Regions from separate parts of the Actinosynnema sp. CS-041913 genome, predicted to be linked through region 3. Evidence: riboswitches for the same ligand, from Rfam matches in the RefSeq annotation. Region 3 holds a riboswitch; each other region holds the start of a gene.

Region 1 (7,362 bases), 1.3 Mb from region 3:
GACGCCACTTCCGTGTGGGCGGCGCTCCGACGTTGCCCTGCTGAGAAAATCCGAACGGGAGACTCGCCGAGGCAAAGCACTGCGCGTCGGCGAGTCTCCCGTTCGGCACGTCAGCGGGTGCCCACCACCCGCCATCAGGACAGGCCGTCGAACCCGCCGTCCTTGGCCTCACCGAGGAACGCGGCGATCCCGCTGCGGGTGAACGACAGGACCGGGCTGCCGTCGCCCAGTTTGCTGTCCCTCATCGCGACCCCGCCGTCCGGCAGGCAAGCCAACTCGACGCAGTTCGACTGCGACTCCGACCGGGCCGACTTGCGCCACGTCAGTGCAGGTAGCTGCATCAATCACACTTCCATTTCGTCTCGTAGTCCGACAAGCCGACGCAGAGACAGTGTCGCACTGAGCGCTACCTCACTGAGTCGCCCGGCGCGACGCAGGTAGGGCGTCGTGAACGCCTCGTCGTCGAGGAACGCGCCGGATCGGGCCATCTCGACGTGGACGACCACGGCCGGCGGCACGTCGAGGATCATGAAGGCACCGACACGGCCGAGTCGTGGCATCGACTGCGTCGGCACCACCCGGACGGTCACGTTCGGGCGTTCGGCGGCGGAGGCCAGCGCGGCGAGTTGTTCGCGGTGGATCTCGTCGTTGCCGATCAGCGCCGGTTCGCCGATGAGGGCCGTGTAGTGCACGTCGTCCCGGTCCAGGCGTTCCTGCCGACGCATCCGCGCGGCCAGCCGCGCTTCCACTTCGGTGGGCGTGACCCCGTCGTCCAGCATGAACGCGCGGGCGTAGTCGGGGGTCTGCAACAGTCCGGGCACCAGGAGCGGCGACCAGTCGGTGATGCGCTTGGCGCGGTCCTCGTAGTCCGCGAGCGTCGCCGACTCCTGCGTCATGCCGGGCGCGTTCAGCTCCCACCAGCCGGGGTCGTTGAGCGTGCGCGCCATCGTCAGCAACTGCTCGCGACGCGGGCCGCTCACGCCGTAGAGACCGAGCAGGCCCGCGACCTCGTCCGGCGCGATGTTGCGCTGGCCGGTCTCCAGCCGGGACAGGACCTGCTTGGACAGGCCGATGGAGGCGGCGGCCTGTTCCAGCGTGACCTTGGCGGTCTTGCGCAGGACGCGCAGTTCCCCACCGAGGCCCTTGGCCTTCGGACCTGGCGTTTTCCTCGGCATATGTACTCCGTCCAGGTGACACAAGTTGCCGGGTTTCCGGGAACATGTGACTGTTCTCCCGGAAAGCACCTCAGATGTCAACGGGAATCCTCCCACAGTGGCGTTGCGCCGGGCACGCGGCGCGCCGGTCGCTGTCCCGAGCCGCCCGGTGACGACACAGGAAGGACGGACACAGTGCCGAACAGTGGAAGCCGCGCGGGGGTGGCCTCGTGAGCTGGGGGACGGACGACATCGTCGCGAGCATGGCCCTGCACCCGGACGCCGACGTGGAGGTGCGGTTGCGGAGCGGTGTCGGGCGGACCGTGTTCCTGTCGATCGGCAGCCGGGTGGAGATCACCCTGCGCGACTCGCACGCGCTCGCGCTGCGCCGGGACATCGCGGCGGTGCTGGGCGACATGGAGCTGATCGACGCGGCGGACAAGGTGGCCGACGCCGCCTACGACGCCGGGGCGCAGGCGCGGCGCGCGGCGGTGCTCGCGCGGGAGCGGGCCGCGATCGCCGAACGGGGCGGGGACTCCGAGTTGGCGGAGCGGTTGCGGCAGGAGGCCGGCGCGGCGGTCGGGGCGGCCGACACCGCCCAGGCCGCGGCCGACGCGGCGGCCCAGGCGATGGACGCCGCCGAGGATGCCGCGGAGCGCATCACGCGGTTGGCCGCGGGTGCGCCGGCCGCCGCGTCCGGTATGAGCGAAGTCGTTGCGGCGCAGGGATAACGCGAACGACCGTCCTACCGCGAACCCACGGTGCACCCTGCACGGTCGTGCAGGGTGCACGGTCGTCAGCGGACGTGGACCATCAGCCGGTCCACCCCGTGCACGATCGACGCGGTGCGGAAAGTCGGCTCGTCGTCGGCGAATCGCAGGTTCGGGAACCGCCGCAGCAGGGCCGGGTAGGCCGCGCGCAGCTCCATCCGGGCCAGTTCTGCGCCCACGCAGCGGTGTGCGCCGTACCCGAACGCCAGGTGCGCGGAGACCTTGCGGGCCGCGTCGAAGTCCAGGCGTGCCAAGCCTTCGCGGTTGGCGGCGCTCAACGACACCACCACCACGTCGCCTTCCTTGATCTCCGTGCCGCCGATCTCCAGGTCGTGCTTGGCGAACCGGGGGAACGCGACCTGCACCACGCTGAGGTGCCGGAGCAGTTCCTCCACCAGCGGTCCGACGGCCTGATCGTCGTCGCGCATCGCCGTGCGCGCCGCCGGGTCGCTCATCAGCACGATCGCGCCGAGCGCCAACATGCTCGCGGTGGTGTCGAAACCGCCCGTCAGCACGCCGTCGGCGAGGCCCGCCAGCTCTTCGTCGCTCACCGCGTCGCCGTGCTCACGGATGATCATGCCGATCAGGCCGTCGCCGGGGTTGCGGCGTTCGCGTCGGACGATCTGCTCCATGTACTTCAGCGACTCGGAGATCGCGCCCAGCGCCGACGCCGCCCCGCCGAACAGGTCGAACCGCGCCGCCGCCAACTCCTGGAACCGGGCGCGGTCCGCGTAGGGCACGCCGAGCAGTTCGCAGATGGCCAGCGACGGGATGGGCAGCGCGAACTCCTTGACCAGGTCCACCGGACCGTCCGCCGCCGCCATCGCGTCCAGGCGTTCGGTGACGATCTCGTCGATGCGCGGCACCAGGCGCGACAGCCGGCGCATGGTGAACTCCGGCGTCAGCAGCTTGCGCAGCCGCGTGTGGTCGGGCGGGTCGGCGAAGCCCAGACCGCCCGGCGTCTGCTCGATCCGCCCTATGGCCGCGCCCAATCGGGCGTAATCGTTACTGAACGCCTCTGTGTCGGAAAGCACTTTTTTCGCCTCGGGCTGACCCGTGACCAACCACACCCGCACCCCGAACGGCACCGGCAGCCGGTGGACCGGACCGCTCCCCCTCATCCGCTCCAGTTCCGCGGCCGGCGTCACCCCGTCCCGCTTCAGCGGGACCAGCGCACGGTCCGGGAGCAGCGACAACGCCCGCGAACCGATCCTTCCCATGACCCACCGCGTCACCGAACGCCGTGCGACCCACGCCACCAAGCCGTCGCGCACCGACGCCAGAGTCGCCATCCCACACCCCTCTTCCCCAGGTTCGACTGACCGACGGTAACCGTACGTACGAGTGGGTGGCATCGCGCCACAGGCGGATTGACAGGCCGTGTCCCGTTGACAGACGATCGGGAATCGCGCATGACGCGGGGGAAGCCGGTCGGAATCCGGCGCTGACCCGCAACGGTAGGTCCGATATCGGACGAGCCCGAACACCCGCCGTGCGTGCACTGCTCCTGACACCGTCGAGGAACGCGGGTCGGAGCCTGGGGGAGTCGGTGACGGCTGTCCGGGGTCCGCGCTCGCCTTGCGCCCGGAAAGGCCGAACCATGCCGTTGAGACGGACCGCCCCCGTGCTCGCCGTCGCCCTGTCCGCATTCCTCGCCGCGCCCGCCGCCCTCGCCGAGCCGGCCACCTCCGCGCCCGCATCCGCTCTCGCCGAACCCGCCGACGCCGGGCCTGTCACGACGAAGCCGGTCGAGGCGGCGGCCGGGTGGCTGGCCCGCCAACTCGTCGACGGCGAGCGGTTCGAGACCGTGATCGGCCCGGACACCTTCCCCGACCAGGGGTTGACCATCGACGCGCTGCTCGCGCTCGACGCGGCCGGGGTCGCCCAGGACAACGCCGCGAAGGCGCTGGCGTGGCTGGAGAAGCCGGAGACGATCAACGCCTACGTCACCGACGAGGAAGGCTCGCAGTACGCCGGCGCGTACGCCAAGCTGGCGCTCGCGGTGCTCGCGCAGGGCAAGGACCCCGCGAACTTCGGCGGCGTCGACCTGATCGCCGGGCTCACCGCGTTGCAGGCCCCGTCGGGCCGGTTCACCGACAAGACCTCCTACCCGAGCGACTTCACCAACAACTTCAGCCAGTCCATCGCGGTGGTGGCGCTGGAGCGGCACGGCACCGCGCCCGAGGCCGCCGTCACGTTCCTGGCGGGCAGCGCGTGCCCGGACGGCGGGTTCCCGTTGCAGTTCGCGCAGGCCACCTGCACTTCCCAGGTGGACGCCACGGCGATGGCCGTGCAGGCGCTGCTGGCCGCGGGCCGCACCGCCGACGCGGCGGACGGCGTCGCCTGGCTGGCCGGTCGGCAGCTCGCCGACGGCGGGTTCCCGGACAACGGCCTGCCGGGCGACAAGGGCACGACGAGCAACGCCAACAGCACCGGGCTCGCCGCGCAGGCGTTGCGGGTCGGCGGACGGGACGACGTCGCCGACCGGGCCGTGGCGTACCTGACGAAACTCCAGGTGGGCTGTGCCGGGGCGGCGACGGGCGCGATCAACTACGACGCCGGGGACTTCCAGCCGGGCAACGCCATCCGCGCCACCTCGCAGGCGATCCTGGGGCTGACCGGCGTGAGCCTGGCCGACATCTCGTCGGCCGGCGACAAGCCCGCCGCGCCCGTGCTCGACTGCCCGGCCCCCACCACCACAACCGAACCGTCCACTTCGGACACTGATACCCCGGCCGGTTTCGCCGGGTCGGGCGGCGACGAACTGGCCCGCACCGGCGTGCCGGTCGGCCCGGCGCTGTGGCTCGGCACGCTCCTGCTGGTGGCGGGCGCGCTGGCGATGACGTTGGGGCGCAAGCGCTATGCCACGGTGAAGGAGCAGCAGCGATGATCCGCAGGCTCTTGTCGACGCTGGCCGTGCTGGCCGCCACGGGCGGCGCGCTGGTGGCGGTCACCCCCGCCGCGCAGGCGGCGGCGTGTCCGGGCACGAGCGGCGTCACGGTGGTGGTCGACTTCACCGCGCTGGGCGGGACCGTGCAGACCGCGTGCGCGCCGGGTGATCCGGCCACCGGCCTGGCGGCGCTCACCGGGGCCGGGTTCGGCTATGCCTTCGTGCCGCGCCGGCCGGGCTTCGTGTGCCGGATCAACGCGCTGCCCGACCCGTGCAACGGCGCTCCGGTGACGGCCTACTGGTCGTACTGGCACGCGCAGCCCGGCGGCGCCTGGACCTACAGCACGTCCGGCGCGGCCGGCCACGACCCCGCGCCGGGCAGTGTCGAGGGCTGGGCGTTCGGCGCGGGTCAGGCGCCTGCCACCGCGCCGTGAGGGCGCGTGCGCTGCTGATCGCGGTCGGTCTGCTGGTGGCGGGCGCTCCGGCGCCCGCCTCGGCGGCGGCCGACTGCGCCGGCGTGACGGTGGTGGTGGACTTCCGCGCGTTGGGCGGCGAGGTGCGGACCGGCTGCGCGGCCGGTGACCCGGGCAGCGGTCTGGCGGCGTTGAGCGGCGCGGGGTTCGGCTACCGGATGGCCCAGCGGTTCGCCGGGTTCGTCTGCCGGATCGACAACGTGCCGGAGAGCGATCCGTGCGTCAACGCCTCCCCCACCGACGCCTACTGGTCGTACTGGCACGCGCGGCCCGGCGGGTCGTGGGTGTACAGCGATGTCGGTGCGGCGGGCCGTGATCCGGCTCCCGGCGCGGTCGAGGGCTGGGCGTTCGGGGCGGGCGGGCAACCCGGTGTCGCGCCGCCTGCCCCTGCTCCGGCACGTCCCGAACCCACGCACGCCCCGCCGCCGCAGCCCACCGGCCAACCCGGTCAGCCCGGACTGCCCGGTCAGCCCGATCGGCAAGGCCAACCTGTTCAACCCGGCCGGTCGGGCGAGCCCGCACCGCAGACCGGTGCGACGACACAGCCGGGCAGTGCGGAGCCGACCCCGGACCGGGCCGGGGCGACTACCGCCACGGCGGAGTCGGCCGGCACGCAGTCGGCCGCACCCGCCGACATCACGACGTTGGCCACCGGGGAACAGCCCGGCGGCGAGGTCGGGCTGCTGGTGGGTCTCGCGGTGATCGCCCTGTTGGGCGCGCTGGGCTGGTGGACGGTGCGCAGGCGCCGTCAGGCGGGGTCGTGAGCCGGGCGCTGCACCCGGGCGCGTGGTGGCTGTGGGCGCTGGCGTTGGCGGCGGTGGCCAGCCGCACCACGAACCCGCTGATGCTCGGCCTGGTGATCGCGGTCGCCGGGTTCGTGGCCGTGTCGTGCCGGCAGGACACCCCGTGGGCGAGTTCCTACGGGGTGTTCTTCAAGTTCGGGCTCGTCGTGATCGGCGTCCGGGTCGTGTTCCACGTCCTGCTGGGCGGTGTCGGCGGGACGACGGTGCTGTTCGCGCTGCCCGAGGTGCCGTTGCCGGCGTGGACGCGCGGTATCCGGCTGGGTGGCCCGGTCACCGCCGAAGGGCTGGTTTTCGCGGTGTGCCAAGGACTCCAGCTCGCGACCCTGCTGTGCTGCGTCGGCGCGGCGAACGCCCTGGCCAACGCCAAGCGGCTGCTGCGGTCGCTGCCGGCCGCCCTGTACGAGGTCAGTGTGGCGGTGGTCGTGGCGATGACGGTCGCGCCGCAGCTCGTGGCGGGTGCGCGGTCGGTGCGTCGGGCGCGGGCGTTGCGGGGCGAGGCGGTGCGCGGGGTCCGGGCGGTGAAGGTGTTGTTGGTGCCGGTGCTGGAGGACGCGTTCGAACGGTCCCTGGTGCTGGCGGCGGCGATGGACTCGCGCGGCTACGGGCGCAACGCCGGGCTGCCGACGTCGACCCGCGTGCTCACCGGGACGCTGGTGCTGGGCGGCCTGATCGGGCTGTGCGTCGGCGTGTACGGGCTGCTCGACGGCAGCGCGCCGCCGGTGGTGGGCGCGCCGATGCTGGTGCTCGGCTCGGCGCTGGCCGTCGCCGGGCTGTGGACGGGGTCGCGGCGGGTGCGGCGCAGCCGGTACCGGCCCGACGTGTGGGGCCTCCGCGAGGCGCTGGCCGTCGGGTCCGGGCTGGTCGCGGCGCTCGGGACGTACCTGGCGCCGGCGGGCCTGGGCGGCGCGGCGCTGACGCCGGGCACCGTGCCGCTGGAAGTGCCCCAACTGCCGCTGCTGCCCGCGATCGGCCTGCTGTGCGCGGTCGTGCCGGTGCTGACCGCCGAACGGAAGAGGACATGATCCGGTTCGAGAACGTCTCCGTCACCTACCCGGACGCACCCGGCCCGGCACTGTCCGAAGTGGACCTCCACGTGCCGGAAGGCGAGCTGTGCCTGGTGGTCGGCCGCACCGGGTCGGGCAAGTCGACGCTGCTGCGCGCGGTGAACGGCCTCGTGCCGCACTTCACCGGCGGCACGCTCACCGGACGGGTGCTGGTGGACGGCCGCGACACCCGCACCCACCCGCCACGCGAACTGGCCGACGTGGTGGG
Region 2 (7,362 bases), 4.4 Mb from region 3:
CCGCCGCACTCGGCGTGCACCGGTCCGCCGGAGCGCGCGAAGGCGGCCACGGCGGCACGCAGCCCCTCGTTCGCGGACAGTTCGGCGGCGTGCTGCTCGGGGAAACCGCCCGGCAGCACGAGCCCTGAGGTGCCGTCGGGGAGATCCTGATCACGCAGCGGGTCGACCACCACGACGTCCGCGCCCGCCGCCCGCAGCAGCTCCACGTGCTCGGCGTACCCGAAGGTGAACGCCGCGCCGCCCGCGACCGCGACGACCGGCGAACCGTCCACCGGCGACACCTCGGCCGCCGGATCCCACGTGGGCACGGCCATCGCGGGCACCTCGGCCGCCAGCCGACGCACCGCGTCCAGGTCCACGTGCCGCGCGACCGCCGCGGCGATCGCGTCCACGGCGTCCAGCGCGGGCCGGCCGTGCTCGGCCGCCGTGACCAGGCCCAGGTGCCGCGAGGGCAGCCCGAACCTGTCGTCGCGCGGCAGCACGCCCAGCACTTCCAGCCCGACCTCGGCGCACGCACCGCGCAGCACGTGCTCGTGGCGCGCCGACCCGACCTGGTTGAGCACCACGCCGCCCAGCCGCACGGTCGGGTCGTAGCCCCGGAACCCGTGCAGCAGGGCGGCCAGGCTGCGGCTCTGGCCGCGCGCGTCGACCACGAACAGCACCGGCGCGGACAGCAGCTTCGCGACGTGCGCGGTGGACCCGATGCCCTCGGTGTCCACCCGCCCGTCGAACAGCCCCATCACGCCTTCCACCACGGCCAGGTCGCAGCCCCGCGCGCCGTGCGCGAACAGCGCCGCCACGCGCTGCTCGCCGAGCATCACCGGGTCCAGGTTGCGGCCCGGCCGGCCGGTGGCCACCGCGTGGTAGCCGGGGTCGATGTAGTCCGGCCCGACCTTGAAGGGGGCCACCCGGTCCCCCGCGCGGCGCAGCGCCGCCATCAGGCCGGTGGCCACGGTGGTCTTGCCGCTGCCCGACGCGGGCGCGGCGACCACCAGGCGGTTCACCACTCGATCCCCTTCTGGCCCTTCTGCCCGGCGTCCATCGGGTGCTTGACCTTGGTCATCTCCACCACGAGGTCGGCGGCGTCCACCAACGCCGGCGGCGCGTGCCGGCCGGTGATGACGACGTGCTGGTGGCCGGGCCGGTCGCGCAGGGCCGCCACCACCTCGTCCACGTCGATCCAGCCCCAGTGCAGCGGGTAGGTGAACTCGTCCAGCACGTACAGGCCGTGCTTCTCCTCGGCCAGCCGGCGGGCGATCTCGCGCCAGCCTTCGAGCGCGGCGGCGGCGTGGTCGTCCTCGGTGCCCTGCTTGCGGGACCACGACCAGCCTTCGCCCATCTTGTGCCACTCGACGGGCCCGCCCTCGCCGGTCTGCTCGTGCAGCTTGCCCAGCGCGCGGAAGGCCGACTCCTCGCCGACCTTCCACTTGGCTGACTTCACGAACTGGAAGACGCCGATGGACCAGCCCTGGTTCCACCCGCGCAGCGCCAGACCGAACGCGGCGGTGGATTTGCCCTTCATCTCCCCCGTGTGGAGGAGGGTGAGCGGCCGGTTGCGCCGCTGTTTGGTGGTAAGCCCGTCGACGGGGACGACGGACGGTTGTCCTTGAGGCATCGGTGGCTCCTACGCGGCTCGTGCGGCGCGCACGACGCCCGCAACCCGGTCGGCGGACAGTTCTTCCAGGCGCAGGCACACGGCGTCCAGCGCCTCGGCGACGCGCCCGGCCAGACCGAGGCGCACGTGGCCGGACTCGCAGTCCACGACCACCGACGCCACCTCGTCGGCGGCCAGCAGCCCGGCGGCGCGCAGGGCGTCCCGCATCGGGTCGCCGCCCGTGCCGGTGGCGGTGGCACGGCCGTCGGTGAGCAGCACCAGCAGCGGGCGGCGGCGCGGGTCGCGGACCCGTTCCACGTCCAGCACCCGGCGGGCGCGCAGCAGACCGTCGGCCAGCGGGGTGCGCCCGCCCGTGCGCAGTTGGCGCAGTCGGGCCGCCGCCGCGTCCACGGAGTTCGTCGGCGGGAGGGCGGTCTCGGCCCCGGCGCCCCGGAACGTGATCACGCCGACCTTGTCCCGGCGCTGGTAGGCGTCGCGCAGCAGCGAGATCACCGCGCCGGTGACCGCCGACATGCGCTGCCGCGCGGCCATCGAGCCGGACGCGTCGACCACGAACAGCACCAGGTTGCTCTCCTTGCCCTCGCGGACCGAGAGCCGCAGGTCCGTGCCGCGCAACACCAGTCCCGGACCGCTGCGGCCCCGGGCGGCCTGGAACGGCGCGGCGGCGCCGAGCGTGCCGACGAGGTGCAGCCCGGAACCGTCCACAGTGGACGATCGGACCACTCGCCCGGTGCGGGCACGGGCGCGGGAGCGCTTGCCCGGCGCGCCTTCGCCGACACCGGGCACCTGGAGCAGCCGGGTCTTGAACGAAGGCGCGGGGGCGTGGGTGCGCTCGGCGGAAGAGCCCTGCTGTCCGTCCGATGGCTGTCGACCGTCCGGGGACTGTCCGTCCGAAGTGGACTCGGGCGCGTCCTGGGGCAGGCCGCCGCCGTCATCCGGCCCATCGGGGTCGTCGTCCGGACCGGAGGGCTCCTCGGCGTGTTCCGCGCCCTGGCGCATGGCGTCTTCGAGCTGCTCCTCCTCCAGGCCGGGCTCGTCGAACGGGTCGCGGCGCTTGCGGTGCGGCAGGGCCAGCCGGACGGCGGCCTCCACGTCCTCCTCCGCCACCTCGCCCACCCCGCGCCACGCGGCGTGCGCGGCGGCGGCGCGGGCGACCACCAGGTCCGCCCGCATCCCGTCGACCTCGAACGCCGCGCAGATCCCGGCGATCCGGCGCACCTCGGCGTCCGGCAGCACCACGTTCGGCAGGTGCGAGCGCGCGGTGACGATCCGGGAGGCCAGCGAGGCGTCCTCGTCGGCCCAGCGCGCGGCGAACCCGACGGGATCGGCCTCGTACGCGAGCCGCCGCCGGATGACCTCCGCGCGGGTCGCCACGTCGCGGGCCGCCCGCACCGAGACGGTGAGGCCGAAGCGGTCCAGTAGCTGTGGCCGCAACTCGCCCTCCTCCGGGTTCATCGTGCCCACCAGGAGGAACGACGCGGCGTGCGACACGGATACGCCCTCGCGCTCGACGTGCGCGCGGCCCATCGCGGCGGCGTCGAGGAGCAGGTCCACCAGGTGGTCGTGCAGGAGGTTGACCTCGTCCACGTAGAGCACGCCCCGGTGCGCGGCGGCCAGCAGGCCGGGCTGGTACGCCCGGACGCCCTCGGTCAGCGCGCGCTCCAGGTCCAGCGAGCCGATCAGCCGGTCCTCGGTCGCGCCGACCGGCAACTCGACCAGCCGGGCGGCGCGCCGTTCCGACAGCGCGGTCGCGTGCGGGCCGTCCGGGGAGGCCGTGTCGTGCGGGGCGGTGTCGTGCGGGGCGGTGTCGTGCGCGGCGGTGCGGTGCGGGCCGTCCGACGAGGCGGTGCGGTGCGCGGCGACCCCGTGCGGGCCGTCCGACGAGGCGGTGTCGTGCGCGGTGGTGTCGTGCGCGGTGGTGTCGTGCGCGGTGGTGTCGTGCGCGGTGGTGTCGTGCGGGCCGTCCGGGCAGTCGGCGTCCACGGCGGCGGGGTCGCAGCCGAAGCGGCAGCCCGACACGACCTCCAGCGAGGGCAGCAGGGCGGCCAGGGCGCGGACCACGGTCGACTTCGCGGTCCCCTTCTCCCCTCGGACCAGGACCCCGCCGATACCGGGGTGAACGGCATTCAGCAGCAACGCCATGCGGAGGTCGTCATGTCCGACGACAGCGGAAAAGGGGAAACGCGCGCCCATGCGGCGGTGTCCTTCCTCGGGTGTCCACGCCCGGGTCCGGTCCGGTGAGTTCGGGGGCCGAGTTCCTGACTCCCGGATCCACACGCCCGGTCACAGTGGCGGGACCGTGCCGGATTCGCACCGGCTTCCTCGCGCACCCCTACAGCCCAGGCATCGTCGCACCTCGGCCGACGGGCTCCAAGTCCCCGGCGAGGACTCCGCGAGCGAGGACGGTCACACCTGCCCGAACCCCGACCCCGGCAGGCCGTGCGGTCGACCGGTGGTGGATCACTCCGGCGTGCGGTGGTGGGCCGGGCATTCGGCGTCCACACCGGAACTGACCTGCGAGATCAGCCCCGCGAGGCGGACGCGGTGAGGGCTGGGTCGCCGTCGTGCCCGGTGCTCGGGCCGGACGCCGGCTCCGGGGCGGGGTGGGCCGGCTCACCCAGGCGTACCCGCACGCTCAGCGGGGCGCGGAAGGAGAGCAGGCCCAGCATCGGTGGCGGTTCGGGTGAGGCCAGGCTGAGGTTCGGGAAGCGTTCGACGGTCTCCCGCAGCACCACTTCCGCCTCCAGGCGGGCGAGACCGGCGCCCAGGCAGAAGTGCCGGCCGTAGCCGAACGCCAAATGTTTGCGGGCGTTCGGTCGGGCCGGGCACAGCCGTTCCGGGTCCGCGAACACCTCCGGGTCCGAGCCGGTGCCGGCCAGCATCAGCAGAAGGTGCGCGCCCGCCGGGACGGCCACGCCGGAGATCGTCGTCGGCTCGGCCGCGATCCGCCGCCACGTGTTGACCGGCGGGTCGCGGCGCAGCACTTCCTCCACGACTCGTGCCGGCATGCCCGGCTCGCCCAGCCTGGACCACAGACCTCCGTGGCGCAGGACGGCGTCGAACATCGCGCACAGGAGCTGGGTGGTCGTCTCCTGGCCCGCGATGAGCAGGAAGTAGCACAGTCCGGCCGCCTCGCGGATGGGCACGTCCCGCAGTGCGCCGAACAGGTCGTCGCCCCGCGCCGTCCTGATCCGGCGGGTCAGCCACTGGTGGAATTCGGCGGTCGGCTTCGCCAGCTCGTGCTGGCGGTCCAGCGACGGGTTGCCCCAGAACAGCTCCAGGGACGCCGTGCTCCACGCCTTGAGCTTCGGGATGTCCACGTCGTCGATGCCCATGACCTCCATCAGCACGATCGCCGGCAGGTCCCGGGCGAGGACCGGGTGCAGGTCGGCGATCGGACCCGTCAATCCGGCGAGTCGTTCCCGCGCCAGGTCGGCGATGCGGGGGCGCATGGCCTGCACCCGGGCCGGGGTGAGGAAGGCCGCGACCAGTCTCCGCAGCTCGGCGTGGGTGTCGGTGCCGTTGTTCGCCAGGGTCGGCGGCAGGGAGAAGCCCGCGCGGGCCAGGACGCGCAGCACCGGGCGGGGGATCGCGGTCACGGCGGTCAGCGCGTTGTCCGGGTGGAAGCGATTCGGGTCGGCGAGGATCGCCCGCACGTCCTCGTAGCGGCTGACCAGCCACAACCCGGTGTTCTCGTCCAGGTGGACCGGTGCGTTCACGCGCAGCGAGCGCAGCTCGTCGGGTCCTGCCTGGAAGAGGTCCACGCGGGGACGGTAGCGGCCGGATGCGACACTGCCGGCGTGAGTGTCAGCACAGGGCCGGAGGCGACCGGCGGACCGGAGTCGGTGTTCGACTGGATCGACACCCGGGCGGAGGCCCGTGCCAAGGCCGGTCTCGCCCGCCGGGTCCGGCCCCGTCCGCCCGACTCCACCGACCTCGACCTCGCGTCCAATGACTACCTCGGCCTGGCCCGCGACAAGCGGGTGACGGGCGCGGCGGCTGCCGCCTCGATGCGCTGGGGCGCGGGGTCGACCGGATCGCGGCTGGTCACCGGCTCCACCGAGCTGCACACCGAGCTGGAGTACGAGCTGGCGAACTTCTGCGGCACGCAGTCGGCGCTGGTGTTCTCCTCCGGCTACGCGGCGAACCTGGGCGCGCTCGCCGCGCTGTCCGGTCCGGGCACGGCGATCGTGGCCGACCAGCACATCCACGCGTCGCTGATCGACGGCACCCGGCTGTCCAAGGCCGACGTGGTGGTGGCCGGGCACTGCGACGTTCCGCAGGTCGCGCACGCGCTGGCCACGCGGGGCAAGCGGCGGGCGCTGATGGTCACCGACTCGGTGTTCTCCGTCGACGGCGACCTCGCGCCGCTGGCCGAGCTGGCCGCGGCGTGCCGCGAGCACGGCTCGGCGCTGATCGTGGACGACGCGCACGGCCTCGGCGTGATCGGCGAGGGCGGCCGGGGCGCGGTGCACGCGGCCGGCCTGGCGATGGCCCCGGACGTGGTGACCACCGTGACGCTGTCCAAGTCGCTGGGCGCGCAGGGCGGCGCGGTGCTCGGGCCGAGCCGGGTGGTCAAGCACCTGGTGGACACGGCCCGGACGTTCATCTTCGACACCGGCCTCGCGCCGGGCAGCGTGGCGGCGGCGCTGGCGGCACTGCGGATCCTCCGCGAGGAGCCGGACCGCTCGACCCGTGCCCTCGACGTGGCGCAGGACCTGGCGTTCCGGCTGCGCGAGCAGGGCCTGCTGGTCAGCAGCCCGACGGCGGCCGTGGTGTCCGTGCGGGCGCCGTCGCCCGAGGCCGCGTTCACCTGGGCGGAGGCGTGCCGCGCGCAGGGCGTGGTGGTCGGCTGCTTCCGGCCGCCGTCGGTGCCCGACCAGGTTTCCCGCCTCCGGCTGACCGCGCGGGCGGACCTGACCGAGGCCGACCTCGAACGGGCGGTACGGGTGATCAGCGAGACCGGCGCATCCGCAGGTGCGGTATCCCGTCCTCGATGAACTCCGAGCCCTCGGGCATGAAGCCGAACGACGCGTAGAAGTCGGCGACGTAGGTCTGCGCGTCCAGCACGCACACCTGCCGGCCGACCTCGACCAGCGCGGCCTCCATCAGCCGTCGGCTGTACCCGCGACCGCGCGCGGCGCGGGCCGTGCAGACCCGGCCGATGCGGAACGTGCCGTCCGACTCCTCCAGCAGCCGCAGGTAGGCCTGGGGTTCCGGCGATCCGTCGGCCTCCAGCCAGAAGTGCCTGGTATCAGGTTCGAGGTCACGGCCGTCCAGCTCCGGGTAGGCGGAGGACTGCTCGACCACGAACACCTCGCCACGAAGTTTGAGCAGGGCGTATAGCTGCGCGGAAGTCAGATCCGCTGACCACTTGCGGCGCAGCTTGGCCGGATAGGGATGCGAGCGCACACCGCGTTGGTACCACAGTCTCAGATTTCGGAGCGGTAGTGGCTCATCCTGGTGTAGACGCCGGGCTCCCCGGCCCGCCCGCAGCCCCGGCCGTAGGACACCACCCCGACCAGCACGCCGCCGACCGTGAGGGGGCCGCCGGAGTCGCCTTCGCAGGCGTCCTTGCCGCCCTCCGGGTAGCCCGCGCACAGCATCACGGCGGCCCGGTAGCCGGGGATCACCCGAGCGCACTCGTCGTCCGACCGGACCGGCACGTCGACCTCGCGCAGCGTGCGGCTGGGACCGGCGAGTTCCCCGGTGCGGCCCCAGCCGGACACCGTGGCCAGGCCGCCCGG
Region 3 (7,362 bases):
CGTCGATCGCGTCGATCACCTCGCCGAACTCCGAGTAGCACAGGTGCGTGTGGATCTGGGTGGCCGGCGACGCGCCCGCCGTGGCCAGCCGGAACGCCCCGACCGACCACTCCAGGTAGGCGGCGTGCCCGGACCTCCGCAGCGGCAGCAGCTCGCGCAGCGCGGGCTCGTCCACCTGCACGATCCGGACGCCGGCGGCCTCCAGGTCGCGGATCTCGTCGCGCAGCGCCAGCGCCACCTGGGCCGCGGTCTCCGCCAACGGCTGGTCGTCGCGCACGAACGACCACGCCAGGATGGTCACCGGCCCGGTGAGCATCCCCTTGACCGGGCGGTCGGTGAGGGACTGCGCGTAGACGCTCCACGGCACGGTGATCGGCGCGGGCCGCGACACGTCGCCGTGCAGGATCGGCGGGCGCACGCAGCGCGAGCCGTAGGACTGCACCCAGCCGTGCTCGGTGGTGGCGAACCCTTCCAGGTGCTCGGCGAAGTACTGCACCATGTCGTTGCGCTCGGGCTCGCCGTGCACCAGCACGTCCAGGCCGATGTCCTCCTGCAACGCGATGACCCGCCCGATCTCCGCCCGCATCCGCGCCACGTACCCGGCCTGGTCCAGCCGCCCCGCCCGCAGGTCGGCCCGCGCCGTGCGGATCGCGGACGTCTGCGGGAACGAGCCGATGGTCGTCGTGGCCAGCGGCGGCAGACCCAGTCGCGCCTGCTGCGCGGCGGCCCGTTCGGCGTAGGGCGCGCGCACCCCGTGTTCCGGCCGCAGCGACGCGATCCGCGCCCGCACGTGGTCGTCCCGGCGCGGTGTGGCGGCAGGCGCGCGGCCCGCGTCGGCCGAGCCGCGCAGCGCCTCCGCGATCCGCACGACCTCGCGCACCTTCTGCCGGGCGAACGCCAACCGGTCCCGCACCGCCGGTTCGAGGGCGGTCTCCGCGTCCAGGTCGTACGGCACGTGCAGCAGCGTGGACGACGTCGACACGGCCACCTCGCCGGCCGTGCCCAACAGGGTCGCCGCCTTCGCCACGGCCGACGGGACGTCGGTCCGCCAGACGTTGCGCCCGTCCACCACACCGGCCACGACGGTCTTGTCCCGCAACGAGTGCAGCGCCGGCACCGGACCCGCGACCAGGTCCAGCGCGATGGCCTCCACCGGGGACGACGCGAGCACGTCCAAGGCCGGCCCCAGATCGCCGTAGCAGCCGGTGACCAGCAGCTTCGGCCGGTCGGCGAGGACTCCCAGGCGTGCGTAGGCGCGGCGCAACGCGTCCAGGTCGCCCGGCGACCGGTCCGCGACGAACGCGGGCTCGTCCAACTGCACCCACTCGACGCCCTCGGCGGCCAGCGTCCACAGCAGTTCGGCGTAGCAGTCCAGCAGTCGGTCCAGCAGGTCGAGCCGACGGTCGCCCTTGGCCAGCAGGAGGAACGTCACCGGTCCGAGCAGCACCGGCCGCGTGGTCACGCCCAGTGCCCGTGCCTCGCGGTACTCGGCGAGCGGCTTGTCGCCGACGAGCCGGAATACCGTGTCCGGACCCAGCTCGGGCACCAGGTAGTGGTAGTTGGTGTCGAACCACTTGGTCAGCTCCAGCGGCGGAGCGTCGTCGTGGCCTCGCGCCATGGCGAAATAAGTGTCCACTTCGGACAGGCCGAGCGCGCGGAACCGCTGCGGCACTGCGTCGAACAACACGGCCGTGTCCAGGACGTGGTCATAGTACGAGAACGTGTTGCCGGGCACGGTGTCCAGCCCGGCGTCCCGCAGGTCCAACCAGGTCGCGGCGCGCAGTTCCGCGCCGATCGCGTGCAACGCGGGCGCGTCGACGCGACCCGACCAGTACTGCTCGACGGCGCGCTTCAGCTCCCTGCGCGGACCGATCCGGGGATAGCCGAGGACGGTGGCGCCGATGGTGGTCACAAGCTCTCTCCTCGCGAGCGTGCGGGAGGTCCGGGCCGGAGTCCGGGCACGCTTCGCGGACGGCACGGTGGCCGTGTCCGCCCAGCCCACCCGAGAGGCCTCGGACCACCGCGCACCGGGCGGTGCGCGGGCCGATGGCAGGTCTTCGGACTCGTGGGCGTCCTGCGCGTTCCTACCGGCCGTGGCTTCCCGGAGGCTTCCAGTGCTTGTGACTACGGCTTTCGTTCCCACTCACCGCTGCGGGGCAGTCCCGGACTCGCACCGGGTTCCCTCTTGCCCCGCCCCGTCGCGACGGGGCGGACCACCAGCCCCCCGAGCGTAGCGGATCGTGGGAACCGGGTTCACGATGCGGGAATCACCTGGACGGGTCGGGCGGCACGGCCACGGCACGGGTGGTCGAGGCGTAGTCTTTGGTCCGAACGGCCTCGTGCAGGCGGATGCCGTTGCGGTTGAGCTTGGCCAGCGCCCGGCCGAGCGGCATGGGCAGGTGGCTCACCAGCCTGGCCCCGTTGCGCAGCAGCCACACGTCCCGCGGGGTGCTGGGCACGATGCGCTTCGCGGCGGCCAGCGCGACCACCCGGCTGCGGCGGACGTAGTCGCCCATCTCCGCCTCGTACGCGGCGAAAGCACGCTCGTGGTCACCGTTGGCCGCCGCGAGTTCGCCCGCCAGGACGTACGCGCCGACGACGGCGAGGCTGGTGCTGCCGCCGACCGCCGGGCCGGGGCAGTGGCCCGCGTCGCCGACCAGTGTCACGCGGCCACGTGACCAGGTGTCCATGCGCAGTTGGGTGATCGAGTCGAAGTAGAACGTCCCGTCGTGGTCCAGCCAGCTCTCGGCCTCCGCCATCCCGGTGAACGCCGAGCGCAGCAACTCCTTCTGCCGCACCGCGTCCCGGTAGTGGTAGTCCAGTTTCCCGCTGTGGAACAGGAACACCGCCCGTGCGTCGGGCAGGTCGCGCGCGCTGTAGATGGCGGCGATCCGGCCGGGCTCGATGTACGCGGTGGTGTAGTCGGCGCGACCGAGACCGTCGGGCACCGACTGCACCGCCAGGTACGCCCCGATGAAATCCTCGCGCACGTCGCCGAACACCAGTCGCCGCACGTTGGAGTGCAGTCCGTCCGCCCCGATCACCACGTCGAACCGGCGGGGCGCGCCCCGCTCGAACGTCACCTCGCCGTCGGCCGAGACGGACGTGATCGAGTCGCCGAACACGTACTCCACGTCACCGCGCGTGGCGTCGTGGAAGACCTCGCTCAGGTCGTCCCGCATGATCTCGACGTGCCGGTCGGACACCGCGCTGTACACCCGGCGCAGGTCCACCTCGACCGGCCGCGCGCCGGGGCTGTGGATCGTCATCCGATCGGTGCCGGTCTTGCGGTCCAGCAGAGCAGGCAGCACGCCCATCCGTTCGGCGATGTCCATCGCGGGCCGGAACAGGTCGACAGCGTGACCGCCGGTCTTGCGCAGTGCCGGCGACCGTTCCACCACGGTCACCTCGAAGCCGTTCCGGGCAAGCCAGTAGGCCGTCACCGGTCCGGCGATGCTCGCGCCGGAGATCAGGATCTTCATGTCACTACCTCCTTACTTACCGGATGGTAAGTGCACGGGTCGGAGTCATGCAAGCCTTACCGACCGTTAAGTCGTTAAGCTGGGGGAATGTCCAAGGCCAAGTCCGACACCAAGGCCCGCGCGCAGGCCGTCGCGCGCGAGCTGTTCCTCAAGCAGGGGATCCGGAGCACCAGCCTGCAAGAGATCGCGGACCGCCTCGGCATCACCAAACCGGCGCTGTACTACCACTTCTCGTCCCGTGAGGACCTGGTGCGCAGCATCGTGCTGCCGCTGTTCGACGACGGCGACAGGTTCGTGACCGAAGCCGAGCGCACCGAGCCGGCGCCCCGCGCCCTGCTGGAGGGCTACTTCGACCTGCACCACCGGCACCGCGAGGTAGTGGCGCTGATCGTCTACGAACTGACCTCGCTGAGCGAACTGGGTCTCATCGACCGGCTGTTCGAGTGGAGGGAGCGGCTGGGCGCGCTGCTGGTAGGGCCGGACCCCTCACTCGCCGACGCGGCGAAGGCGACCGTCGCCTTGGGCGGTCTGGCCGACTGCGTGCTGATCTTCCCGAACGCACCGCACGAAGACCTGCGCGCCGCCGGCGTGGCTGCCGCCTGCGCGGCACTGGGCCTGTCGGCCTGACCCACCTCCGGGCCGAGCCCACCTTGCAGCCTCAAGCGAACAAGCTCTTGAATCTTTGCTTTACGCAGCTTGACGGCAGAAGAGGAACCACGACGCAAGGCGACCAGAACCTACGCAGGTCTGGGCTCAAGCCGGGGACAGCATGCAACGGGACCACATCATCGGAAGCCCTAAAGGCTGCCGGGGGACCGGTGTCAGCGCAACACGCCGCCCGCAAAGCAACCCGCCCAGCCGATCGACTCGCGTACCCAGGAGCAGAACGCGACTTGACACCCTGGGCGGGTTGCGCTGCGGGCGGCGCGTCCCGTTGAGACCGGTCCCCCGGCAACGCTTGGGGCTTCCGATGATGTGGTCGTTTTTCGTAGTGTTCCCGGCTGTGTCCAAGACCTGCGTAGGTGCTGGTCGCCTTGCGTCGTGGTCACTCTTCTGCCGTCAAGCTGCGTATGTCAGCGGCCAGTCGGAATTCCCCGTGGACGGCCACCCGCGGACGGCCAGTACGATTCCCCGCTGGCGGCCAGTTGCACTGTCAGTGAGCGCAGCAGGTTCGTTGGCCGCGGGACCGTGCTAGTCATGCCGCGAGGTTGATCGCGCCTCGAACGCCAGCACGGCGCGTTGAACGGCGCGGCGCGGTGGTACGGGGAGCCGTCAGTTGCCAAGGTCGTTGCGGCTCGGCGTCGTTGTAAGAACACGTTCTCGATAACGGTACCTGCGCGTCAGTCTCCTCCTGCAGCGAACTCCCGCTTCTGCCGAATGGCGTGTGTTCGCCCGATGTTCGGCGTCGCCTTATTGCGTGTTGATGTTTTGCTTGGTCGAGGGGTGCCTTGGCGGTGGTGGTGGTGGTGGTGAGTCGTCTTTGGGGTGGGTTTGCCACCAGCGCTGGACGGCTTGGTTGATTTCCTGGCCGGTGCGGTCGAGGAATTCGGCGGCACCGGCCAGTCGGGCGCCGGCCGGGGTGTCGGTGCCGAGGATCGTGGCGGTGCGGCGGGCGCCCTCGGCCAGGTTGGCGTTGCGTTGGGCGCTGGCCAGAAACGACCGGTACCACAGGTCGCCGCCCACGATGTACCGTTCCCGCCTGCCTGCGGTGTCGCGCTCGCGCCGGATGAGTTCCTGCGCTTCCAGGTAGCTGACGGCCTTGGAGACTGAGGCCGGGCTGACCTGTAGCCGCCGTGCCAGTTCGGCGGCGGTGAGGCTGCCGGTGTCGGTGGCGTACAGGCAGGCGAACACGCTGGCCATCATCGGGGGCAGGCCGGTCTGCCCCAGCATGGCGGTGAGTTCCGCGACGGCGTCGGCCACGGCCTCCGGGTCGCGCCCGTACGGGTCCGCGGCCGCCGGAGCCGACGGTGCGGAGGTGCCTCGCCGCCGGCGCGCTCGCCGGACGGAGGCTCGCTGCGCGTCCCCGGCCCGGTAGCCGGAGGGCCCGCCGTTGCGCGCCACCTCGCGGGTGATCGTCGACGTGGGCCGCCCCAGACTCCGGGCGATGTCGCTGTACCCGAGTCCCGCGGCCAAGCCCCCGGCGATGCGCTGCCGGTCCTGGGGGGTCAGCCTGCCTGGTGGCATCGGTGCTCAATCTCCTGCGACTCGCGGTGCCCAACCTGGACGACTGTATTCCTGGCGACATATTCATCGCAACAGCGCTGAAACCATGGTGTTGCGTTCATCGACAGTGTCAACGCAAGAACTGCACCGGTCTGAGCAGCTCATACGCGTCAACGACGAGGTTCTGCATGTTGACGACTCAGTAAACGCTACATAGCTTTCGCAGTAGCGTGAAGAACACGTCACCCTCCCGAACAGGACGACATCCGACATGACGACCGAACCTGTCCCCACCGGCTCCGGCCGTTCGCTGGCCCCGGACCTTGCGCGCGGCCTGATGCTGTTGCTCATCGCGCTGGCGCATGCGCCGGGGTTCCTGGGCTCCTGGCGGTCCGGGATGCCGTTACTCGACGACGTCGTACTGTTCGTCAAGTCGCTGATCGCCGACAACCAGGCCCGTGCCATGTTCGTGTTCCTGTTTGGCTACGGCCTGGGACAACTCGCCTACCGGCACCACGCCCGTGGCGGCGACTGGCCGGGCCTGCGTAGCCTGCTGCGGCGCCGCAGCCTCTGGCTCATCATCATCGGGTTCGCCCACACCGTCCTGCTCGTGCCCATCGACATCGTCGCTATCTATGGCCTGGCCCTGCTGCTGTTCACCCCGCTGGTGCGCGCCCGGGGCAAGACGCTCGGCTGGGTCGCCGCCCTGACCCTGGCGCCCGCGACACTGTTGCTGGCCTGGCAGAGCGTGACCGCGCAGCTCGGCGCGCAGGCCGGTACGCCGGTCACCTTCGCGCCGTTCATGGAGCCGACCTATGGCGCGCACCTGCTCGCCAACGTGACCAAGCCGGCGCAGGCGGTGATCGGCGTCGTCATGGTGCTGCCCGGAATGCTGCTGGGAATCTGGGCAGCCCGCCGCCGGTTCCTCGAACGCCCGGCCGAGCACCGGGTACTGCTCCGCCGCGCCGCGGTCGGCCTGCTCACCCTGGCACTGATCGGCAGGCTGCCCGCCGCCCTGCTGGCCGCCGGGGTGTGGACCAGCACCGACCTTGGTGTGCAGTGGATGGTCGCCATCGCGCATGATCTGACCGGATACGCCGGCGGCATCGGCCTGGCCGCCGCCGTCGGCCTGGCAAGCGCTCGGATCGGGGACAGGCACGGACGGCTCACCATCGCACTGGCCGCGCTGGGCCAACGGTCACTGACGTTCTACCTGTTCCAGTCCGTAGTCTGGCTGGCGCTGTTCTACCCGTTCACCCTGAACCTGCGCGACCACGTGAGTCCGGCCGGCAGCTACGGCATCGCTGTAGTGGTCTTCGCCCTCTCGGTGCTGCTCGCCGAATGGATGCGCCGCACCCGACAGCGCGGACCGATGGAGGTACTGCTGCGCCGGATGACCTACCCACGCCCCCTACCGGACCAGGCAACAGCCAAACGTGGCGCCTGACTCCGACGACCGGCGTGACAAGAGGCGCCCGAGGCGCACACCAGCGGCACCGAGCCAAGCACCACGCCAACGGCCTGCACGGGCAGCGGCTGGCTGTGTTCCTGCAAGGCGCTCCGCTGCCGAGACGTGATCACGGGTAGCCACTGCATGGACGGACCTCCGAACGTCCGCTTCTGCCGCTGAGCGGTTGTTCAGGAACGCGGCGGCGGCCCAACGAACCGCGTGATAACCCGTTCCACTTCTGCACTGGTGTCGGTGGTCCCACGACTG
Region 4 (7,362 bases), 730 kb from region 3:
GCGGACCAAGTGCGGCGGCGTCCCATGACGGAATCGGTCTGGGAGTCGATCCTGGAGGCCGCGCTGGCCCAGTTCGGCAACGGAGACCCGGTGCCGGATCCGGACTGGGCGGCCGGGGTCCGACTGATGACCAGCGAACCGGCGTTGATCGGCGAATTCCTGAAGGCCAGTTCGATGATCGAGTTGGAGTTGGCCGAGGCGATCGCCGAACGCACCCGAACAAACGTGAAGGCCGACATCTATCCCAGGCTGGTCGCGGCGTCGGTCGGCGCGGCCATCGAGGTGGCCACCGACCGGTGGCTCACCGCCGACCCACCGGTCCCCCTCGGATCGTTGGTGCGCGAAGCGCTGACCCAGGTGGCCGCCGGTCTTCCGGAGCCATCAACGACTTGACCCACTCACCACTGACCCCACTGACCCGGCGTCACTGACCACAGCGTCACTGACACAGCGTCACTGACCACGGAGTCACTGACCACCCATCCCCCAGCCCCGACACCCGGGGCCTACTCAGCCACGCCCTGATCGAGCCAGACCTCAGCCCGCACCAAGGGCTTATTCAGCGACCCCTCAACAACCCGACAACGGCCCCCGACACGTGGGGTTTATTCCGCCATGCCCAAGGAGGACTCATGGACACCGACGTCGCGATCGTCGGAGCCGGCCCGAACGGCCTGATGCTCGCCAACGAACTGCTGCTCGCGGGCGTCCGCCCGATCGTGCTCGAAGCGCTCCCGGAACGCGCCGCGCTCCCCAAGGCCAACGGCCTGGTGGGCCGCGTCGTGCAGGCTTTGGACTACCGGGGCCTGCACGAAGCCATCACCGGCGCGCCGGTGCCGCCGAAACCGACGCCGTTCTTCCAATTCGGCGCGCTCCCGCTCGACATGGCCGGCCTGGGAGACCACGCCCTGTTCATCCTGCCGGTCCCGCAGCGCAGGCTGGAAGAGGTGCTGGAGAACCACGCCGGTGTGGCGGTCCGGCGCGGCCACCAGGTGAAAGACCTGACCCGGCACGGCGACCACGTGGCACTCGACGTGTCCGGCCCGGACGGCGACTACGAGTTGACCGCGCGCTATGTCGTGGGAGCCGACGGCGGCCACAGCCTGGTCCGCAAACGCGCCGGCATCGGCTTCCCCGGCATCACCGACGCCGGCTTCATCCACCGCACCGGCCAAGTCGTGATCCACGAGCCGGTCGCCGACCACACCACCGGCCAACTCGACATCCCCGGCATGGGCGTCCTGTGGCCGGGCACCTTCCACCGCACCGAACACGGCGTCTTCGCGTTCGGCATGTTCCAACCGGGCATCTACCGCATCGCGATGATCGAGTGGGGTCAGTCAGGCCTGACCGACACCGACGAGATGACGCTCGACGAACTCCGCGACGCGGCACAACGCGTCCTCGGCATCGACCTGCCGATGAGCGAACCGCAGGACGGCCAACCATCGGCCCTCAACCGCCGCGCCGAGGGCACCAACTCGCGCCTGGCCGACCGCTACCGCGAAGGCAGGGTCCTCCTGGTGGGCGACGCCGCGCACGTCCAGTCGGGAGTCGGCGGTCCGAGCCTGAACCTGGGCCTCCAGGACGCGATCAACCTGGGTTGGAAGCTCGCGGCGGACATCAACGGCTGGGCCCCGCCAGACCTGCTCGACACCTACGAGTCGGAACGCCGCCCGGTGGGCCAACGCGTCATCATGCACAGCCGAGCCCAGACAGCATTGTTGGCGGAAGGCCCGAACACCACGGCGCTGCGCGAGGTAATGATCGAACTCCTGCAAGACGACACAGCGGTACGCCGCATCTCCGACCTGATGTCCGGCGCCGACACCGTCTACGACATGGGCACCTCGACCCACCCGCTGACCGGCCGCTGGATGCCCGACCTGCCCTTGTCCGACAACACGACCGTCGCCGCCCTGTCCCGAACCGGCCGCCCCCTGCTCCTCGACTTCACCGACCGCTCCGATCTCCGCGCCACCGCCACACCCTGGACCGATCGGGTGGACATCCACACCACGACGACCCCCACACCGCCCGCCGACGCGGTCCTCGTCAGGCCGGACGGCTACGTGGCCTGGGCGGGCGGCGCCCCCGAGGAACTGGCCGAGTCCCTGAGGAGGTGGTTCGGCGACCCGCGTGGCGTCTCGGACAGGTGAGGAACGCGCTCGCCTCGTCCTGGGTGCGGCCGGCCCACGGCCTGCGCGGTCGAGTTCAGAGCCCGAACCGAGGGCTGGTGAAGGGCCAGGCGCGGGTGATCCACTCGGGCACGAAGGCGTCCAGGGCACGTTCGAGTTCGGTCCCGACGTACTCGTCCACCACCCACCAGGTGATGAGCGCGTCCTCCGCCGGGTCGATGTAGACGCAGCCCAACAAGGCGGTCTCGTCGTGGTCGAACAGCGCGTAGTTGAACGACTGGTGCGCCTCGGCTTCCCGTTCGTGGCGGGCGAGGTCGGCGCGGTCCTCTTCGTACGTCATGGTCGTGGGCGGCCAGTGCCACTTCTCGCCGAAGAGGGACCAGAGTCGTTCCCTCGACCCCATGACGGCCGGGTAGTCGAGGTCCACATCGGACTCCCGGATCGGCCTCAAGTGGTGGCCCGTGCCCAGCTCGACGCGGGTGGGGTGGGCGAAATCTGACGGCAGCCAGGACATGAGCCCGGATTGTGCGGCACTCGGGTCCGACCGGCCAAATCAGTTCGGTGACAAGGATCGCCGCCGTAAATCCGGTGGCACGACGAGAGGAGCAACGTCGACACTGCGGGGATGACGTTGTCCGACGGGCTGGTGCTGCGCCCGGCCGAGCCACGGGACCTCGAACAGATCGGCGCGTTGCTGGCCGACCGGGGCGAGCCGGAGGACGCGGTGGACCACCGACTGGTGGTCGAGGACCCGGACGCGGGGTGGGAGTCGTGCGCGGTCGTGGTGGACGGGGATCGAGTGGTCTCCACCGCGACCCTGCTGGACGAGACGCTGGTCCTGAACGGCGTCGAGATCCCCGCCGGCCAGGTCGAGCTGGTCGCCACCGACCGCAACTACGAGGGTCGTGGTCTGGTCCGGGCGCTGATGGACTGGGCGCACGAGCGGTCCGCCGCACGCGGGCAGTTGGTGAACGTGATGCTGGGCATCCCGTACTTCTACCGGCTGTTCGGCTACACCTACGCGATCCCGGTCGCACCGGTGCGACCGGTGGTCGGCACCCCGCCGACCAGCCCCGACACGGTCCGGGAGGCGACGGTGCGCGAGGCCGCCGTGCGGGAAGCCACCGTGCGGGAAGCCACCGTGCGAGAGGCCACCCTGGACGACATCCCGGCGTTGGCCCGCCTCCAGCACGCCGAGCAGGCTCGGGCGGATTTGTGGATGCCGCACTCGACCCCGTTGTGGCGCTGGCTGATCGCCCGCGACGGCAGCACGCAGTGGCTGGTCGAGCGGGACGGCCTGCCGGTCGGCACCGGTCGGTCGACGCCGCCGGACGAGGGTGTGCGGCTGTGCGAGGTAGCGGCGGTGGACGCCGCCGCCGCGCACGCGTTGCTCGCGCACACCGGGGCGACGACGGCGAACGAGCGTCCGGGCACCGTGGCGGGAGACGCGCTGGAGCCGTTCCTCGGTCCGCCGCCGGAGGACGCGAACTCGTACTACGTGCGGATCAACGATCCGCTGGCGTTGCTGGAGCACCTGCGCCCGGTGTTCGGGCGGCGGCTGGCCGAGTCGCCCTTCGCCGACGCGGAGGGCGAGGCGGTCGTGTCCTTCTACCGGTCACACGTCCGGCTGCCCTACCGGGCCGGCGAGGTCGGGCCGGTCGTCGCCGGCGGCACGATGCAGGCGCCCGGCGCGGCGGGTGGAGCCGGGGTCGCGCCGGACCTGCTGGCGTCCCTGCTGTTCGGTCCGCAGGGGCTGCGCGGCCTGACCGCCGGGTTCCCGGACGTCTACCCAGGCCCGAACGCGGACCTGATGCACACGCTCTTCCCACCGGTGCGAGGCGACCTGATGACGTTCTACCTGCCGTAACCGGCGAACTCGATGCCCAACGCCACGCCCGCCAGCACCAACAACACTCCGGCGCAGGTCAACGCACGGCGGTACCCGGTGTCACCAAGACGCCGGCGGCCACGGGCGACGAGGAGGGCGATGACGATCTTGCCGCCGACCAACGTCACGTAGAAGCCGACCAACAACGCCACTCCGGCGCCCGCCGACCCACGCCAGGTGGCGATGGTCAGCGGTCCCAGGGCGGTCGCCCACGCGACCCAGGGATGCGGGCTGAGCAGATTCACCACCACCGCACGCCGCAGGGCAAGGGCGTCCTCCGGCCCCAACCCCGAACCCACACGTGCACCGCCAACACCCGAACCGCCACTGCCACTGCCACTGCCCGCACCTGAGCCGTCGCCTGTCGCCCCACCCAGCGAGGCGGCGTGTGCTTCACGGATGGTCTGGACTCCGCTCCACACCACGAACACCGCACCGACGACACCAAGCACCCCGAGCACGCTCGCCGGCAGCCGGTCCAGCAGCAGCAAGGCCACCGCGACCACCACGGCATCGGACAGCAGCGGTGCGCAGGCGGCGAGCGTTCCGGCGCGCCATCCCGAGCGCAGCGCCGACGTCACCACCAGCACCAACAGCGGGCCGGGGCTGATGCTCGCCGCCAAGCCGAGGGTCAGTCCCAAGCCCAGTGCGTCCACGGCGGCAGACTAGCCACGTGTCCGACTACGTCCGCGTGCTGTCCACCTTGCGCCAGATTCGTGGCCTCAGCCCCTTCTTCGCCCTCGATGTCGGCCGGCCCGAGGCCGGAACAGTCGGGAGCCAATGGCGATCCGAGGGTGATGGGCAGTCCGGGGGCGAAGGACAGTCCGGCGGCGAAGGGCAGTCCGGGGGTGAGTGGCAGTCCGGCGGCGCTCTGCTAGACGGGTCGGCATTGCCCGACACGCTCCGGGCGATCGCCGAGCGGTACCGGACCGGGGAGCCCCGGGTGGCGGCGTCCTTGTTCTTCCTCAGCTACACGGCCCGCTTGCTCTGCCCGACGGTCGCCGCCCATGCCGTGGGCGGGGTTGCGCCGGACATCCGGCCCGGCAACCTGTGGTGGCACTACGGGCCGGACGGGCTGCGGGTGCGCATCGAGGAACCGGTCGCCGGCGTCGGCATCGCCGAGTCGCTGGAGCCGGTGGTGGAGGCGATCCGCGAGGTCGTCCCGGTGGCGCGAGGCCTGCTGTGGGGCAACGCGGCGTCCTCGATCGCCGGGGCGTTGCGCACCGTCAGCCGCAGTGGCGTCGCGTCGGCGGAGGACTGCCTCGTGTTGGGCGGGCGGCTGCTCGGCGACCCGCCCTTCCGGGACTCCGGGGATTTCCTCCCGTTCCCCGACGAGGTGGTGTTCCGCCGGCGGAGCTGCTGCCTGTACTACCGACTCGACGGCGGCGGGACCTGCGGCGACTGCCCGCTGCCGCCGAGGTGACCGCCGAAGTGGCCTGAGTCGTCAACGGCAACGACCTGAGCTGCAGGCGGCCACAAAGCGACAGGCCGGATATCGGGCGGGCGCGGAGCGGGGTGTGGTCGGGTGGGGTGGATGACAACTCGTCTGGTCGGTTGTGCCGGGGTGTCGTGGCCATCTACGGTTCGACCGCCGCAGTGGACGGGAAGCCGGTGGGAATCCGGCGCGGTCCTCGCCACTGTGACCGGGGAGCCAACCCGCCGAGAACGTCACTGGTCGCACACTGCGGCTGGGAAGACGCGGGGACGGTGTCGATCCGGGAGTCAGGAGACCGGCTGCGGCATGAGTTGTTGTTGACCTTCCACGAGGTATGGAGGAGGCCGTCATGACGAGCCCCGCGCACTCCCTTTCCATTCCCATTCCCAGGTGGGCCTACGCTGTCGCGCTGGTCGCGCTGATGGTCACCTGGCTGGTCCTCCAGGAGAACGGCGTCGCGCTCGGCCACGCCGCCGAGTCTCTGCACGAGTTCTTCCACGACGGGCGGCACGCGCTCGGCGTCCCGTGCCACTAGGGCCGGCCATGACCAGCTATCGGAGCGTGCTGCTGCGCGGGATCGGCGCGGGGGGCATCGCCGGGCTGCTCGCGGGCCTGGTCGGTCTCTTCGTGGTCGAAGTGCCGATCCGGGCCGCGTTGGCCGTCGAGGAGGCGCGGGCCGCCGCCGAGCCGGCCCCGACCGGCGGGCACGACCACGGCGAACTGTTCGGTCGGGGCACGCAGTTGGTCGGCGGTGTGCTCGCGGCGGTGATCGTCGGCTTGGCGGTCGGCGCGTTGTTCGCCACCGCCTACGCCGGTTCACGGCGCTGGTTCACCGACCGGACGCCGTTCAGCCGGAGCGTGTCGCTGGCCGCGGCGGTGTTCGGGGCGGCGGCGCTGCTGCCCGCGATCAAGTACCCGGCGAACCCGCCGGCGGTGGGCGACCCGAACACGGTGGGCTACCGGACGGTGCTCTACCTGGGCGTCATCGCGGCGGGTCTGCTCCTGGTGTTCGGCGCGGGCTACCTCGCGTCCCGGCTGGGACATCTCAGCCGGCCGGTGCGGTTCACCGCGGTCGCGCTGGCCGTGGTCGCCGGGTTCGCGGTGATCCTGCTGGCGTTCCCGGCGCCGCCGGACGCGATTCCGGCGGACATGCCTAGCGACGTCCTGTGGGACTTCCGGCTGGCTTCGCTCGCCGAGACGGCCACGCTGTGGCTCGGTCTGGGCGTCGCGTTCGGCCTGCTGATCGACCCGGCCGTGCGGAGCAAAACCCAGGCGCTCACCGCCTGACCGACAACCCGCCTGACCGACCGCCGCCTGACCGACGATCGCCTGACCGACGATCGCCTGACCGACCACCCGCCTGACCGACGATCCGCCACCAACCAGAAAGGTCACGGCGCAGGTTGCCGGACCGCCGACATAGGGGTCGTCCTGGCCGGGTCCGCACCCGACCAGGACAACCCCGGACGTGCCGGCTCAAGAGACGGTTCGGACGTGCGGGCTCAAGATCAGCTCTCGCCACGCAGCGCGGCGAGCACGTCGAGGTCCACCCCGACCAGCGACTCGCGGAAGATCCGGCGCTCCCCCGCCGACACCGGCACATCACACGGCACGACGAGGACCGTGCAGCCCGCCGCCACGGCCGACGCGACGCCGGTCGGCGAGTCCTCGATCGCCACGCACGCCCCGGCCTCCACGCCCAGCAGCCGGGCCGCCTTCAAGTACGGGTCGGGCAGCGGCTTGTTGCGGCCCTCCACCTCGTCCCCACATACGGTCACGTCGAACAGGTCGCGGCCGATGGTGTCGAGGGCGACCTCGGTCAGCCCCCGCTCCGTCGACGTCACGAGCGCCATCGGCACGCCGGACGACCGGACCGCCCGCAGCGCCTCCCGCGCCCCCGG

The links. A riboswitch is a leader RNA that binds a small molecule or an ion and turns the genes downstream of it on or off. The one in region 3 is predicted to bind cobalamin.
Region 1: another riboswitch for cobalamin. It lies ahead of ACQPZF_RS20405 (peptidase); the one in region 3 lies ahead of metE (5-methyltetrahydropteroyltriglutamate--homocysteine S-methyltransferase).
Region 2: another riboswitch for cobalamin. It lies ahead of ACQPZF_RS33615 (magnesium chelatase subunit D family protein); the one in region 3 lies ahead of metE (5-methyltetrahydropteroyltriglutamate--homocysteine S-methyltransferase).
Region 4: another riboswitch for cobalamin. It lies ahead of ACQPZF_RS18320 (CbtB domain-containing protein); the one in region 3 lies ahead of metE (5-methyltetrahydropteroyltriglutamate--homocysteine S-methyltransferase).

The regions. Positions count from the first base shown of each region.
Region 1 covers NZ_CP192037.1:4,391,366-4,398,727, reverse strand. The annotation lists gene ACQPZF_RS20425 (DUF397 domain-containing protein) at 135-341, opposite strand; gene ACQPZF_RS20420 (helix-turn-helix domain-containing protein) at 345-1,175, opposite strand; gene ACQPZF_RS20415 (hypothetical protein) at 1,385-1,885, shown strand; gene ACQPZF_RS20410 (cytochrome P450) at 1,951-3,216, opposite strand; cobalamin riboswitch at 3,304-3,433, shown strand; gene ACQPZF_RS20405 (peptidase) at 3,525-4,814, shown strand; gene ACQPZF_RS20400 (hypothetical protein) at 4,811-5,248, shown strand; gene ACQPZF_RS20395 (hypothetical protein) at 5,245-6,051, shown strand; gene ACQPZF_RS20390 (CbiQ family ECF transporter T component) at 6,048-7,112, shown strand; gene ACQPZF_RS20385 (ABC transporter ATP-binding protein) at 7,109-7,362, shown strand, end outside.
Region 2 covers NZ_CP192037.1:7,484,064-7,491,425, forward strand. The annotation lists gene ACQPZF_RS33605 (cobyrinate a,c-diamide synthase) at 1-1,004, opposite strand, end outside; gene cobO (cob(I)yrinic acid a,c-diamide adenosyltransferase) at 1,001-1,615, opposite strand; gene ACQPZF_RS33615 (magnesium chelatase subunit D family protein) at 1,625-3,808, opposite strand; cobalamin riboswitch at 3,848-3,972, opposite strand; gene ACQPZF_RS33620 (cytochrome P450) at 4,138-5,379, opposite strand; gene ACQPZF_RS33625 (8-amino-7-oxononanoate synthase) at 5,416-6,615, shown strand; gene ACQPZF_RS33630 (GNAT family N-acetyltransferase) at 6,569-7,027, opposite strand; gene ACQPZF_RS33635 (serine protease) at 7,048-7,362, opposite strand, start outside.
Region 3 covers NZ_CP192037.1:3,112,125-3,119,486, forward strand. The annotation lists gene metE (5-methyltetrahydropteroyltriglutamate--homocysteine S-methyltransferase) at 1-1,912, opposite strand, end outside; cobalamin riboswitch at 2,032-2,233, opposite strand; gene ACQPZF_RS15025 (FAD-dependent monooxygenase) at 2,268-3,482, opposite strand; gene ACQPZF_RS15030 (TetR/AcrR family transcriptional regulator) at 3,570-4,109, shown strand; gene ACQPZF_RS15035 (helix-turn-helix domain-containing protein) at 4,893-5,666, opposite strand; gene ACQPZF_RS15040 (DUF418 domain-containing protein) at 5,917-7,092, shown strand.
Region 4 covers NZ_CP192037.1:3,844,475-3,851,836, reverse strand. The annotation lists gene ACQPZF_RS18350 (TetR/AcrR family transcriptional regulator) at 1-393, shown strand, start outside; gene ACQPZF_RS18345 (FAD-dependent monooxygenase) at 633-2,159, shown strand; gene ACQPZF_RS18340 (GNAT family N-acetyltransferase) at 2,215-2,652, opposite strand; gene ACQPZF_RS18335 (GNAT family N-acetyltransferase) at 2,764-4,005, shown strand; gene ACQPZF_RS18330 (LysE family transporter) at 3,993-4,682, opposite strand; gene ACQPZF_RS18325 ((2Fe-2S)-binding protein) at 4,700-5,449, shown strand; cobalamin riboswitch at 5,604-5,779, shown strand; gene ACQPZF_RS18320 (CbtB domain-containing protein) at 5,811-5,996, shown strand; gene ACQPZF_RS18315 (CbtA family protein) at 6,005-6,748, shown strand; gene ACQPZF_RS18310 (HAD family hydrolase) at 6,970-7,362, opposite strand, start outside.